One region of the Alteromonas sp. RKMC-009 genome, then DNA from elsewhere that is predicted to be linked to it. Evidence: predicted binding sites of a transcription regulator. Region 1 holds the regulator's gene; the other holds the start of a gene.
The links. Region 1 encodes FliA, which starts transcription of late flagellar genes. Its sites were predicted from a motif close to CTAAAGNTNNNNNNNNNNNNGCCGATA; they were not measured.
Positions count from the first base shown of each region.

Region 2: the regulator FliA is predicted to act here: its motif matches at 3,537-3,563, upstream of DS731_RS07180 (flagellar protein MotY).

Region 1 covers NZ_CP031010.1:1,514,297-1,521,646, reverse strand. Annotated here, with positions in the region: gene DS731_RS06605 (chemotaxis protein CheA) at 1-1,038, opposite strand, end outside; gene DS731_RS06600 (protein phosphatase CheZ) at 1,051-1,797, opposite strand; gene cheY (chemotaxis response regulator CheY) at 1,832-2,215, opposite strand; gene DS731_RS06590 (RNA polymerase sigma factor FliA) at 2,263-2,991, opposite strand; gene DS731_RS06585 (MinD/ParA family protein) at 2,988-3,854, opposite strand; gene flhF (flagellar biosynthesis protein FlhF) at 3,851-5,296, opposite strand; gene flhA (flagellar biosynthesis protein FlhA) at 5,326-7,350, opposite strand, start outside.
Region 2 covers NZ_CP031010.1:1,643,628-1,650,977, forward strand. Annotated here, with positions in the region: gene DS731_RS07155 (TonB-dependent receptor plug domain-containing protein) at 1-199, shown strand, start outside; gene DS731_RS07160 ((2Fe-2S)-binding protein) at 245-439, opposite strand; gene DS731_RS07165 (peroxiredoxin) at 664-1,269, shown strand; gene DS731_RS07170 (sugar porter family MFS transporter) at 1,350-2,672, opposite strand; gene rnt (ribonuclease T) at 2,779-3,414, opposite strand; gene DS731_RS07180 (flagellar protein MotY) at 3,605-4,468, shown strand; gene glpQ (glycerophosphodiester phosphodiesterase) at 4,477-5,490, opposite strand; gene DS731_RS07190 (hypothetical protein) at 5,695-6,054, opposite strand; gene DS731_RS07195 (aspartyl protease family protein) at 6,373-6,813, shown strand; gene nth (endonuclease III) at 6,818-7,350, opposite strand, start outside.

The sequences.
Region 1 (7,350 bases):
CGCAGCCGGAGCCGCTTTTGCGGCCGGAGCAGGTGCAGCAGCTTTAGCAGGTTGAGCCGGCTTGGCAGGCTCTGCAGGTTTAGACTGTTCCGCTTTGGCAGCCTGAACGGCTTTGGTTGCCTGAGTGTCGACTTCAACACCACCGGCAATGCCGGGTCCCTGACCTTTACCGTGTAACTGGTCAAGCAAAGCTTCAAATTCGTCATCGGTGATTTCGTCACCGTCAGAACCGGCTGCAGCCTGTTCCGCTGCCGGTGCTGCGGCCGCCGGTGTAGCGGCAGGTGCGGCATCGCCACCAAACTGTCCTTTACCGTGAAGCTCGTCTAACAGAGCCTCAAATTCATCATCGGTGATATCTTCGCCATCTCCGCCAGCGGCTGCTGCCGGAGCGGGCGCAGGTGCAGCTGGCTTTGCAGGTGCATCTGCCGACGGTCTGCCGGGCGCACCGGAACCATGCAGCTGGTCCAGTAATGCTTCAAATTCATCTTCGCTGATATCTTCAATGCTGTTATCACCGGCAGGCTCTGCAACAGCGGCGGCTTCCGGTGCAACCGGTACCTCTTCAACTATCAGCTCAGGTTCTTCTGCTACCGGCACTTCTTCTGCCGGTGCTGCCGTTTCCCCGCCAAAAATATTTTCGCCGGGGGCTTCTGGCTTGCTCAACTTATGCAGAACATCAACAAGATTTGAATCAGCGGCTTCGAGTGGCTCACGGGCTTTTACCCGCTCAAACATTTCCACTACGACGTCTGTCGCTTGCAGAATGACATCCATTAATTCCGGCGTCAGTGTACGCTGGCCATTACGCATTACGTCAAAGACGTTTTCTGCGCCGTGACAAATCTCAACCAGTTCAGTCAGAGATAAGAAACCTGCGCCACCTTTTACCGTGTGATATCCACGGAAAATCGCGTTGAGGAGGTCAGCGTCTTCCGGATTATTCTCCAGGTCAACTAACTGTTCCTGTAATTGTTCCAGGATTTCTCCGGCTTCGACCAGAAAGTCCTGTAATATATCCTCATCAACATCAAACGACATTCATTCGCTCCCCTAAAAACCAAGGCTCGACAGGAGATCATCCACGTCATCCTGGCCTTGTACTACGTCATCCCGCTTCTCAGCGTTCATGATTGGCCCTTCCGCTTCAACAGCGTCCGGCTTGTTCGTGGTGCTCTGTGCTTTAACAGGTGCATCCCGTTCACCGAACACGGTCAGCATGTTCACAAGGCTGTCTTCGACTTCTTTCACCAGGTCAATCACTCTGCGAATAACCTGGCCTGTCAAATCCTGATAACCCTGTGCCATTAATACTTCGGTCAAAAGGCTGTTAAGTTTAGAAGAATCTTTCGACATGTCCTTAAACAGGGCGTCGATATCCATACATAAACTCTTGAATTCACCGAGCTCAATCTGACGGGTCATAAGCTTTTGCCATTCAGGCTCAAGGGTTGTGATCCGGTCTGATAAAGATTCAGCAATTGGCATACAGGACTCAACAGCGTCCATTGTAGTATTAGCCGCTTTTTCAGTTTCTTCAATTACGTAGGTGAGACGCGTTTGCGCATCAGGAATATCATCATTAGCCAGACCAGCAATACGCTCGTCTAACTGGAAGGTGTTGAGGGCGTCATGAAGTTGACGGGTAAGTTTGCCAACTTCAGCAAAAAGTTCGACAGACTCTTTGGCAGATACGGCCTCAAGCAGGGCGTTGGCGGATTCATCATCACCCTGCTCAAGATATGCTACCAGTTGTTTTGCTTCTTCGAGCGAAATAGGGACTTTTTTAGTAGGAGACATCCAGTAATCCTCTTCTCTGGCGGGAGCGGCTGGATCAACCTAAACGCTCAAAAATCTTGTCGAGTTTTTCCTTAAGTGTAGCGGCTGTGAAAGGCTTCACAACATATCCGTTTACACCTGCCTGTGCTGCAGCAACGATTTGCTCTTTTTTCGCTTCAGCTGTCACCATCAATACTGGCAAATGCTTGAGTTTGTCGTCAGCACGTATAGCGCGTAACAGGTCGATACCCTGCATACCTGGCATGTTCCAGTCGGTCACGACAAATTCAAAGTCGCCTTGCTGGAGCATGGGGAGGGCCGTACTTCCATCGTCAGCTTCCTGAATATTGGAAAATCCAAGATCTTTAAGCAGGTTCTTTATGATTCGTCTCATAGTAGAGAAGTCGTCTACTACAAGAATTTTCATACTCTTGTCCAAAATAGCCTCCGGTGAGGATTATCAATCGTTATTAATATTAGTATGTTTTATTCTTCTGCCTGCCATGATTGCATTCGGGCTTTTAGTTTTAACATGGCCTGGCTATGAATCTGGCTGACCCTTGACTCACTGACTTCAAGAACTTCACCGATTTCACGTAAATTCAGTTCTTCATCATAGTACAGGGACAGTACAATTGCTTCCCGTTCAGGTAATGTTGTGATGGCATGTGCCAACGCCTTTTGAAACGCCCCCTGCATTAAATCTTCGAGGGGTGAATCATTACCTTTATTCTGTTCTGTGCTGATTACATCTTCTGATACACCCAGGTCTTCAATACCGACAAGTTTACCGGCATTCACCTCGTTAAGCATTTGATGATAATCATTAATACTGACATTTAGCTTAGCAGCAATTTCTGTATCACGCGCGTCTCTGCCAGTTTCTCTTTCAACTTGTGTTATGGCTTCCGTAATAGCACGGCTATTTTTATGCACTGAACGGGGTGTCCAGTCGCCCTTACGGATTTCATCCAGCATAGCACCACGAATACGGATACCTGCGAAGGTTTCGAAACTGGCCCCTTTCGAGCCGTCGAAATTTCTGGCTGCTTCCAGCAATCCGATCATCCCTGCCTGAATCAGGTCATCCACCAGCACACTGGCAGGCAAACGCGCCATCAGGTGATGGGCAATACGTTTTACAAGGGATGCATGGCGCTCGACCAGCTGCGACTTGTCGGTCTGCTGCTGGTAAGCTGCCGCTTTACTATTCAACGTTGGCTTCCTACTGCTTGCTTCGTCACCAGTTGTTCAATGAAAAATTCCAGGTGACCACCCGGCTGAGCCGGTACCGGCCAGTTAAGCGCTTTGGTGGCTAACTGACTAATCGCGACGGCCGCAGGAGAACCGGGAAATGCATCCACAATAGCGGTTTGCTTTCTGACTGCCCGACGAATATTTTCGTCGAAAGGTACAGTTGCCACCAATTCTAGTGCCACATCCAGGAATCTGCCTGTCACTTTTGATAATTTACTGAATAATTCCTGCCCTTCACGAATGTCCCGAACCATGTTTGCCACAATTTTGAAGCGGAACACACCGTGTTCACGGTTCAATATTTTAATCAGTGCATAGGCATCGGTCAGAGAAGTCGGTTCGTCACAAACCACTACCATGATGTCCTGCGAGGCACGGGAGAAACTCAGTACCATATCGGAAATACCGGCAGCGGTATCTACAATCAGCACGTCAATCTGCGACCGTAACTCACTGAAAGCACGGATTAATCCGGCATGTTCTGTAGGCGATAACTCGGTCATTGCCTGAGTACCTGAAGTCGCCGGAGCTATTTTAATACCGTGAGGTCCGGTTACCAGAACATCATCAAGTGTGCATTCACCGGATAATACGTGAGAAAGGTTCTTCTCAACACGCAAACCCAGCATGACGTCAACGTTCGCTAATCCTAAGTCGGCATCGAGTACCATGACCCGCTTACCTTGCTTGGCCATAGCAATCGCCGTGTTTAATGTAATGTTGGTTTTACCAACACCACCTTTGCCGCCGGTAACGGCAATAACCTTTATGAGGCGTGATTGATTCATCTTTCGTAAGCTACTCGCTTGATCTTCGATCATACTGCCTGAACTGAATTAACTTCATGATTACGCTTAGTATGATTCAAACCGTACTTTTTATAAAGCTTTGCAGCGGCAGATACGAGAGATTTTGCATCAGCAACTTTAATATCTTCAGGTACCTGCTGCCCGTCGGTCACATAACTAACTGGCAATTGCTGTTCAACAGCAACACTTAAAACCTCACCCAAACTGTAGCATTCATCAACTTTCGTGAAGATACATCCGTCAAGCTTAACGGAATTATACGCTTCAATGATGCGTTGCAATGCAGGATATTGGGTATTTGCCTGCGCAACCAGGTATTTACGGACAGGTTGCATTTGTCCGTGATTAAATTGACCAAGTTGCTTAATTAAACGACTGTCGCGCTGACTGAAACCAGCCGTGTCTATTAATATTAGACGCTTATGGCGTAACTGGAAGAGAAGTTCGGCTAATTCTTCACTGCTTTGCGCCTTCCTTGTGGTACAGCCAATAATTTTGCCATACGTTGCCAGCTGTTCATAAGCGGCAATACGGTAGGTATCGATAGTGATCATAGCCACCTGATCAGCACCGTATTTTTGCGCATAGCGTGCTGCTAATTTAGCAACAGTCGTGGTTTTGCCTGTTCCTGTTGGACCAACAAGAGCAACCACACCGGTTTGGGTCAGGATATCATTACCGGAAACATTAAGGCGATTAGCCAAAAGGTTGAGAAGGTAAATCCACGCTTCCCGCTCGGTGTATTGAGAAGGGGTGTAGTGCACCAGTTGCTCAGCCAGTGAAGCGCTCAGCCCCATACCGGTTAAACACTGGGTCAGATAACTGTGTACAGGGCGCTGACGCTGCTTTTTAGCATCCATCAAGTCTGCGACCTGATATTGTAAAACGCTGCGAAGAGAGGCCAGTTCCTCTTTTATCGCATCCAGCTCACTGGCCGGGGCACCGGCAGACTGCTGACTTTCCGCCGCTTTAAAATCGGGATTCATTTGAGATACCGGTGCAGGCCTTTGTTCTTTTGCAGAAAATACATCAGCAAATGAAAACGCCTCTTCGTCATGAGATGCAGCGGGTTGTGGGTTGACCCCACGGGTATCTGCGGCAAATGCAGACGATGTTTGTGGTGCAGGAGAAACTGCAGGATTCTGACGGTCACTTCCGGCAGCCGCAGCTTTTTCTGCAGCCTGCTTTTCAAGTAACGCCCGTAAGGTATCCGGACCATCGTCACCGATAATTTCGCTGAGGCTTGGCGTCGCCTTTTGTGCAGCTGTTTTACCTGCGTCATGGCGGGTGTTGAGTTTTATTTTTGCTTCCGGCTCTTTATCGTAAGCGGCGACCAGCTCAATACCGTCTGCCACTTTGCGATTCGACATGATTACGGCGTCACTGCCCAATTCTGCTTTTACCTGGCTTAATGCTTCCCGCATATCTTTGCCAAAAAACCGTCTGATTTTCATCTCAACCTCTTCACTCACCCGGCGTCAGATTATTGACCCACAGAGCTGACAATTTTGATTTGTTTGTCATCAGGGATTTCCTGATAAGACAACACATGCAGGCCAGCTACCGAATACTTCAGGAAGCGTGACAGCACAGGTCTTAACATGCCTGACGTCAACAGTACCGCAGGCTCGCCATTCAGTTCTTGTTGTTGTGCGGCCTGTTGCAGGGATTGCTGGAGCCGGTCTGCCAGTCCCGGTTCGATGCCGGCGCCGTCCTCTCCTCCTGCCTGAAGTGACTGGTGCAACATCTGTTCCAACTCTGGTGCCAGAGTTATGACAGGCACTTCTTTCGCTCCCTGACTGATTTCCTGCACAATCAAACGCTTCAGCGCAATACGCACTGCAGATACCAGCACATCCGGATCCTGACTGCGGGGTCCGTATTCCGATAAGGTCTGAACGATAGTACGCATATCGCGGATGGGAACGCCTTCGAACAATAAGGTTTGCAGTACTTTTACAACGGTGCTCAGCTGCAAAATATCCGGTACCAGCCCTTCCACCAGCTTAGGACTGGATTTCGCCAGCATATCGAGAAGTTGTTGTACTTCTTCATGACCGAGTAACTGGTAAGCATTGTTGCTGAGTAACTGACTGAGATGTGTCGCTACCACGGTGGCCGCATCCACTACTGTGTAACCAAGGGTTTGCGCATGCTCCCGCTGATTCGGCCGTATCCACACGGCATCCAGTCCGAAAGCGGGGTCTTTAGTCGCCCGTCCTTCCAGCTTACCGAACACCTGCCCGGGGTTAATCGCCAGCTCTTCATCATGACTGATTTGCGCATCTCCGATGGTCACACCCAGCATGGAGATCGTGTAGGCATTGGGGTCGAGATCCAGATTATCGCGGATGTGCACCGGCGGAACCAGAAAGCCCAGTTCCTGAGACAGTTTCTTCCGCACACCTTTTATACGTGTAAGCAATTCGCCGCCCTGTGATTTATCCACCAGCGGAATGAGCCGGTAACCAACTTCAAGGCCGATAGTGTCAACTTGCTGTACGTCATCCCAACCCAGCTCTTTAATTTCCGGAGCAGGCTGGTCAGCACCACCTTCCATTTTGGCCGGCACAGCCGGTTTTTCTGCCGCTTTCTTCGCCTGCACACCCTGCCAGTATGCATAACCGGCAGCAATAGCAGAGAAACCCAGAAAGGCCACGTGGGGCATGCCGGGCACAATCCCCATGACAAACAGCACCGCTGCGGCAATATACAGAGCCTGCTGATTACCCAGTTGTGTCCGGATTTCCTTACCCATTTCCTGGGTTTCGTTTTCACGGGTGACGATAATTGCCGTTGCCACCGACAACAACAGGGATGGGATCTGGGCAACCAGACCGTCACCGATTGTCAGAATAGTGTAAACTTCCAGCGCATTTCCAAACGACAAGTCATGCTGAATCATGCCGATAAATAAGCCACCGACGATATTAATCATCATGATGAACAAACCGGCTACCGCGTCACCTTTAACGAATTTTGATGCACCGTCCATCGAGCCGTAGAAGTCTGCTTCTGCGGTGATTTCTTCTCGGCGCTTGCGGGCTTCATCCTGATCGATATAGCCGGCATTCAAATCGGCATCAATGGCCATTTGCTTACCGGGCATGGCATCAAGTGTAAATCTGGCGCTGACTTCAGATATACGGCCGGCACCGGCTGTCACTACTTTGAAGTTGATAATGAGCAGGATGGCGAATACCACCACACCCACCGCATAGTTACCACCAATAACCACGGCTCCGAAGGCTTCGATTACCTTCCCCGCAGCATCGCCGCCTTCATGACCATACAGCAAAACGACCCGCGTCGAGGCAACATTCAATGCCAGCCGCAACACCGTAGCAATCAGCAAAACCAGGGGAAATATACCGAAATCCACCGGTTTTTGGGTAAATACAGCCACAAGAATAATGACCAGACTGAGGGCGATGTTAAAACTGAAAAGAACATCGAGCAGAAAGGGCGGCATGGGCAAAATAACCATGCCCATGATCGCCAGCAAAAC
Region 2 (7,350 bases), 130 kb from region 1:
CAGTATGATTACGCTGGATACAGAAATGAGCTGGCATTATTCAGAAAATCTGACCTTCGCGTTAGGCGCATCTAATCTGTTTAATACGTATCCGGACCGGAATCCATACAGTGAGGTCGTCGGCGCGTTGTATCCGCCTACAGCGCCGTCCGGCATCAATGGTGGTTTTTATTATCTGCAGTCGCGATACGACTTTTAAGAAAGAAAGGGAAGAATAAACGTCAGAGAAGTGTGACTATGAGGATCAGCACACTTCTTTGAAAAGAGATTCATCGACAATGGTCGAATCGATAATTTGCTGGGCCATCTGAATGCATTTTCCGCACTGGTTTCCCAGTTCCAAATGCTGACGCAGTTCACGGATGTTACCCACACCGTCCTGTTCCACTGCATTCATGATGTCTTTATCCGTCACGCCGTAACACATACAAACGAACATACAACAAACCTTATTAACTTCAACGTGAATGATAATAGTTGTTATTTGTATAATTAGCAATACTTCTGCAACAATCTTTCGATTAATCTTTAGTCTACATTAAGAAAACAAAGGGATTTATTTTTGATTTAGGCCTGAAAAACCTTGGCTTTCAGATAACTGCACCTATATTGGTTATGCCTGCGGGCAAACAGATAATATTTAAAAGATTAATGGAGCGAACAATGAGCGTACTGGTAGGCCGTCCGGCCCCTGACTTTACTGCAGCAGCTGTTTTAGGAAGTGGTGAAATTGTAGATTCTTTCACGTTAAGTGAAGCTATCAAAGGTAAGAAAGCCGTTGTGTTCTTTTACCCTCTGGACTTCACTTTCGTATGTCCTTCTGAGCTGATCGCATTTGATAAGCGTTATGAAGAATTCCAGAAGCGCGGCGTGGAAGTGATCGGTGTTTCTATCGATTCTCAGTTCTCACACAATGCGTGGAGAAATACACCGGTAAATCAGGGCGGTATTGGTCCGGTTAAGTACACTCTGGTTGCTGACGTTAAGCACGAAATTTGTCAGGCCTACGATGTGGAACATCCTGAAGCGGGTGTTGCTTTCCGTGGTTCATTCCTGATTGATGCTGAAGGTAACGTACGTCACCAGGTCGTTAACGATCTGCCTCTGGGCCGCAACATTGATGAGATGCTGCGTATGGTTGACGCGCTGACGTTCAATGAAGAGCACGGTGAAGTATGTCCTGCTGGCTGGACTGAAGGTAAAGCGGGTATGGATGCATCTCCTGCCGGTGTTGCTAAATACCTGTCTGAAGAAGCAGACAAGCTGTAAGCAAAGCCTGAAATACCGGAAAACGCCGCACGGAGCACTGCTCCTGCGGCGTTTTTTTATTTCTGCTGTGGCGTTATCACTTAACGCTGTGAGCGGGAAAGTGTATCTCCCAAATCTTCCAGCGTTTCTCCTCTTGTCTCGGGGAAAAAGGTAATCACACAGATAAGCTGGCAGGCCATCATAACCGTAAAGAACGCAAACAGAGCGGATGCTGAAAACTGGCTCAGCAACCAGGGCATCAGCAGGGCAATCAGCGCTGCGAACACCCAGTGAGTACTGCTGCCCAGGGCCTGACCTTTGGCGCGGACGCTATTAGGAAATATCTCTGAAATAAACACCCATATAACAGCACCCTGGCCCATGGCATGAGAAGCAATGAATAAAAATATCAGACCCACCACGAGTATTCCCTGCCATTGCAACCAGAACGCGCAGGTGAGCAGGCTCAGAGACACCAGATAGCCCAGTGAGCCGGCAAACAGCAATTGTCGTCTGCCCATTTTATCAATCAGTGCCAGTCCGGCGAGGGTAAACACCAGGTTTACCAGACCAATGCCTGCACTGGATAACAAAGCCGAAGAAGCATCCAGGCCGGCCAGTGAGAATATTCTGGGTGCAAAGTAGATAACAAAATTAATGCCTGACAACTGATTAAACATCGCCACCAGAAAAGCCAGCAACACCGGTAAACGGTAGGCAGCATTAAACAGTGACGGACTGCGATGATTCTGAACATCCCGCTTTACCGCAGCCAGCACAGCATCCGGGTCAGTTTCACCGGCGCGGAGCAAAATATCACGGCTCTGTTTTTCATCATTCCGGTGCAGAAGCAGCCAGCGCGGGCTTTCCGGTACATTAAGTACTAATAACAGATAAATCATTGCCGGAATGGCTTCTATACCCAGCATCCACCGCCAGTCGAGGCTGAACCAGGCGGAGAGTATAAAATTTGAAAGAAAGGCGATGAGAATACCAAACACAATCTGGAACTGATAGGTGGCTACCATACGGCCCCGTTTCTGCGCCGGCGCAATCTCAGCAATGTAGGCGGGCACCGCAATGGACGACACACCGACCCCAAACCCGCCAATAAAGCGCATAATGCTGAAAAACACAGGATCGGTTGCCAGTGCTGAGCCTATGGCTGACACCACATACAAAATGCCAATGCCAACAAGTACTGGTTTGCGTCCAAACTTATCGCAGGGAATATTGGCGGTGAGGGCGCCGGCAACGGTACCCCACAGGGCAGAAGACATGACCAGCAATCCGTGAGTCAGATCTGAGGTTTGCCATAAAGCCTGAATGGGTTGATCAGCGCCGGAAATAACAGCGGTATCAAACCCGAAAAGAAAACCGGCGAAGGCGACGGTCAGGGTCCAGAGGACAACGGGATGTTTCATAACGTACACGACTTAAACGATTCAGTTATTCTCAGTGTACGTTACAATTTGTTAACAAGGAAGAGGCGGCGTCAAATAGAAACAGGATAACTGTCCCTGTGACCGGTCATTCCGCAGGCGCGACTGGCCAGCCACCTAAATGTTTGTAGCGGTTCACAATGTAGCAAAACAGTTCTGCTGTCCGCTCTGCATCGTAAAGGGCACTGTGTGCTTCACTCTGGTCAAATGCAATCCCGGCTTCGCGGCATGCCTTAACCAGTACCGTCTGACCAACGGCTAACCCTGCCAGTGTCGTTGTATCGAAAGACACAAACGGGTGAAACGGAGTGCGCTTAATGTTACTGCGGGCAATCGCGGCATTCACAAAGCTCTGATCAAAGGTGGCATTATGGGCCACAATCACTGAGCGTTGACAATCTGCATCTTTTTGCAGTTTGCGGATTTGCTTACATACGTCTTTCATGACATCGGCTTCATCCAGTGCGCCCCTTAACGGACAATGAGGATCGATACCATTAAACTCCAGTGCAGCCGGCTCCAGGTTCGCGCCCTCGAAGGGATTGACATGGTGATGCACGGTTTTGTCGGGGTGCAAATCACCTTGTTCATCCATACGCAAAGTGACAGCAGCGATTTCCAGCAGTGCATCAGTTGTAGCATTAAAACCGGCAGTTTCCACATCAATAATGACAGGAAAATAACCACGGAAACGGTGCTTTAACAAATTCGCGTTTTCAGACATAGAACGAAGAAGCCTCTGAATAAACAAGTGCATGGGCAAAGGAAAAGTGGATTATCGCAAGATAAGCCGTATGTATCTACCTTTGTTACCTGTGAGGGAAGGGGATTATACTGACCATTGTGCTAAACTTTTTTCGCAGGGCGGCGATAAAGAAAGAGCCACCTCTTTTCTCTTTGTTTCAGGGCATATTATGTTTCGACAGGCTTTATTGTGTTTTTTGCTGATAAGTGCACCGGGTTACGGCGCAATGCGCCAGTATTCTGCGACTGTGGAATCCTCTGACTGGCAATTGAAAGATGAAAGCCGTCTGCAGTGCACTTTATCTCATGCAGTGCCCGGTTACGGCGATGCCGAGTTCTCCAGCGTAGCGTCGAAGCAACTGAATATGGAATTCGAACTGGACATGCAACTGCTGCCGAAGAAATTTGGCGTAGCCGCCGTTTATTCCGTCCCTCCTTCCTGGATGCCCGGCGCAGCACCTAAAAATATCGCTGATATGACCCTGCGAACCCAGTACAACGGCGACCTGCCTGAGCAGGCTGCCTGGACAATGCTCAGTGAACTGGAAAAGGGCTACTGGCCGACTATCTACTATCAGGACTGGTACAACGAATACGACAAAGTGGCTGTTGCCCTGAATGCCAGCAACTTCACACCGGTATACCGCAACTTCGTGAAGTGCGTGTCACAACTGTTGCCCTACAGTTTTGATGATATTGCGTACACTGTGCTGTCTTACGAGAAAAACAGTGTGGATTTAACCAAATACTCAGAAAAGCGTCTGAACATGATTGGGGAATATCTGAAAGAAGACAGCGGACTCGAACTGGTGCTACTGGACGGTTATACCGACAGCTATGGCGGACGCTGGAGCAATGAGCAGTTATCTGTCCGCCGAGCTAATCAGGTGAAAGAGTACTTTACAGCCATGGGGGTGGATGCCTCCCGTATCGAAGTCACTGGCCACGGCGAGAAGCGTCACATCTCGCCCAATGACAACAGTGACGCCCGTGCGCTCAACCGTCGCGTTGTGGTGCGGTTGTCCAGGGGATAGGCGTCGGGTTATTTTCCGCTGTGTTGTAAATAGCTTTTTACCGGCGGGACCTGATCGGTAAAAACGCCATCAACCGCCAGCGGCCCTGTCAGCAGTCCGAGGATCTGTTCTGCTGTCATACCTGTTGGCAGTGCATCAATTCTGAATGTATAAGGGTGAATAATCAGCCCTTCTTTTTTCGCAGTTGCCAGCCAGGAAGCAGGGACAACTTTACCTTGCTGCATTGCCTGCATGTCCAGTAACTGTGGTAACCAGGGACCAATGCCATCAGCATATTTTGCGATATCATGCATGCCCTGTTCAGTCAGAAGTGCCTGGTAATCAGTGGGAGACTCACCCCAGCTGTTGTCAGCCAGCAATAAGACTACCTTGCCTTTAAAACCCAGCTCGTCGCGCAGACGCTTAACTTCAGCAAAATCAAAACACTGTACATAAATATTGGCATTCCCGCCATTGAGGTCATAGCGCGCCAGTGTATCAAGCAGAAGTTGGCTGATATCTGTGCCTTCTTTTTTATGCCAGGCTGGCGACTTGATTTCAGTATAAAAGCCAATGTTGCTGTTAAATTCGCGGTTTAACTCACTGATGAGTTCTATATGTTCATCTAACGTAGCAATGGTAAACAGCGCTTTACTGCCATGATAGCGATTGGCAAACACTTGTTTTCCAGCGGTATCCGACCGTTCTTTTACTTGAAGAGTGCGCAATTCCGCTAACGTGAAATCCAGTGCATACCAACGGCCATCTTCACGGGCGCGGTCAGGAAACTTCGCGGCCACATTGGTTACTGTATCCAGATGAATATCATGAAGTACAACCAGTTCACCATCTTTGGTGGCTACCACGTCCTGTTCGATGAAATCCGGTTGCTGGGCGAACGCCAGTGTTGCGGCTTCCAGCGTATGCTCGGGAAGATAGCCAGATGCACCTCTGTGAGCAATGATATCGAATGCAGCGGCACTGGTACTCAAACACAGCGTAGAAAAGGTGAAAGAGAGCAAAGTGTTTTTTAACACAAACAGATCCTTTATTGGTGAACGACACAGGTAACGACAGCAAAAGAAAAGCATACAGGATGTTTTTGCCGGAACCAAAACCTCTATTCTGGCGGGGAAAGAAGACATTTGTGTGACGTAGATCTGTAAAGGCGGAAGGTATGGTTAAAATGGTCAGTGAGGAAAGAGAACAGGGCGGCTCAGTAAATTCTGCGCCGCCCTGACATATGTTCAGAAGCGCTTAAACGGGGGACGACTGCCCTGTTTTTGACTTTGCTGTTCCGTTTCCAGCAGTTCAAACTGAGCGACATCGTATACAGGCATCGTTGTTGTGATGCGACGGTACGGAGGCTTACCCCGCATGATGACCTCTTTCACTTCCACATATTCTTTAGGTTCGCCACCTGCCAACTCAAGTTGAGCCACATCATGTACCGGCAGGCTGACTATTTTGCGTTTAAACGGTGGTTTACCGGCATAATCCACAACCTGGATATCAATCATTTCATTATTTCGTGTTTCGCCGGCAGCCGCTCCGGTAAACAGGGCCGGTAAAACACATAAGCTCAGCAGAGAGAGGGTTCTTTTCATAACAGTGTCCTTTTATTTGCATTAAAATGGTGCTTTATTCCATTGTATGGCTGAATAAAAATGAAACAATACTATCTGGAGATAGCTTTATTCTATCAGTCATGAAGTTTGAACAATGGTTAGCTATCAAATGTGGAGGATTTCACTGCATTTTTATCTTTTTGTGCTTTTTGGTGGTGCAATTTAGCTGGATGTGCACTTTTTTGGTTTGTTAAATAGACACTGAGAGGTACGGGACAATGACAAATCAGTAACTTACCGGAATGGCGTTTAAGTTGCTGTAACTGTACAGGTATCGTCAGCAGGGCCGGAACAGTTATGAAGTACATCATTTTATGGGTAGCAGCAATGCTGCTTACAACTGCGGTAGTTGCCAGTGAACAGGCGGTGCCACTTGACCAGAGTGCTGGCGGTACACTGTATCTTGAAGCGACGCTTGAATCGGCAGTCACAGCTTCATTTCTTCTCGACACCGGCTCCGGCTTGCTGACCTTAAATAAAGCAACTTTTGAGGCGTTAACCAAAGGCCGGAAGCTTGAACAAACGGGGAAATCGGCAGCCAGACTGGCGAACGGAAAAATTCTCACTGTGTCGCAGTATCAGCTCAGTTCAATCCGTATCGGACAGGCTTGCGAACTGGGTCCGGTAGAAGTTGCCGTGATGCCCGGAGGAAACAATATTCTGGGTATCAATACACTGCTTAAAGCGGCACCTATGACCATCACGGCTGAATCCGTCACCCTGTCCGGTTGCCGCTGATAAATCAGACTTCTGTTTTTTCCTTAAACTCACACAAGTCTTCAATAATACAGGAACCACAACGTGGTTTGCGGGCGATGCAGGTGTAGCGGCCGTGAAGGATCAGCCAGTGGTGAACGTCGACCTTAAATTCAGCAGGCACGACTTTTAACAGCTTTTCTTCCACTTTGTCCACGTTCTTGCCCATGGCAAATTTAGTGCGGTTTGATACCCGGAAGATGTGAGTGTCCACAGCAATGGTGGGCCAGCCGAATGCTGTATTCAGTACTACATTCGCCGTTTTACGGCCAACGCCCGGCAAAGCTTCCAGCGCCTCCCGGCTTTCCGGTACCTCGCCATTGTGCTTTTCAACAATGATCTGGCTGAGCTTGTGCACGTTTTCGGCTTTGGCATTGTAGAGGCCAATAGTTTTGATGTATTCCTTTAAACTATCTACGCCCAAATCTGCGATAGCCTGCGGCGTATTGGCCACGGGAAACAATTTGGCCGTCGCCTTATTCACACCCACATCGGTTGCCTGTGCGGATAAGGTCACTG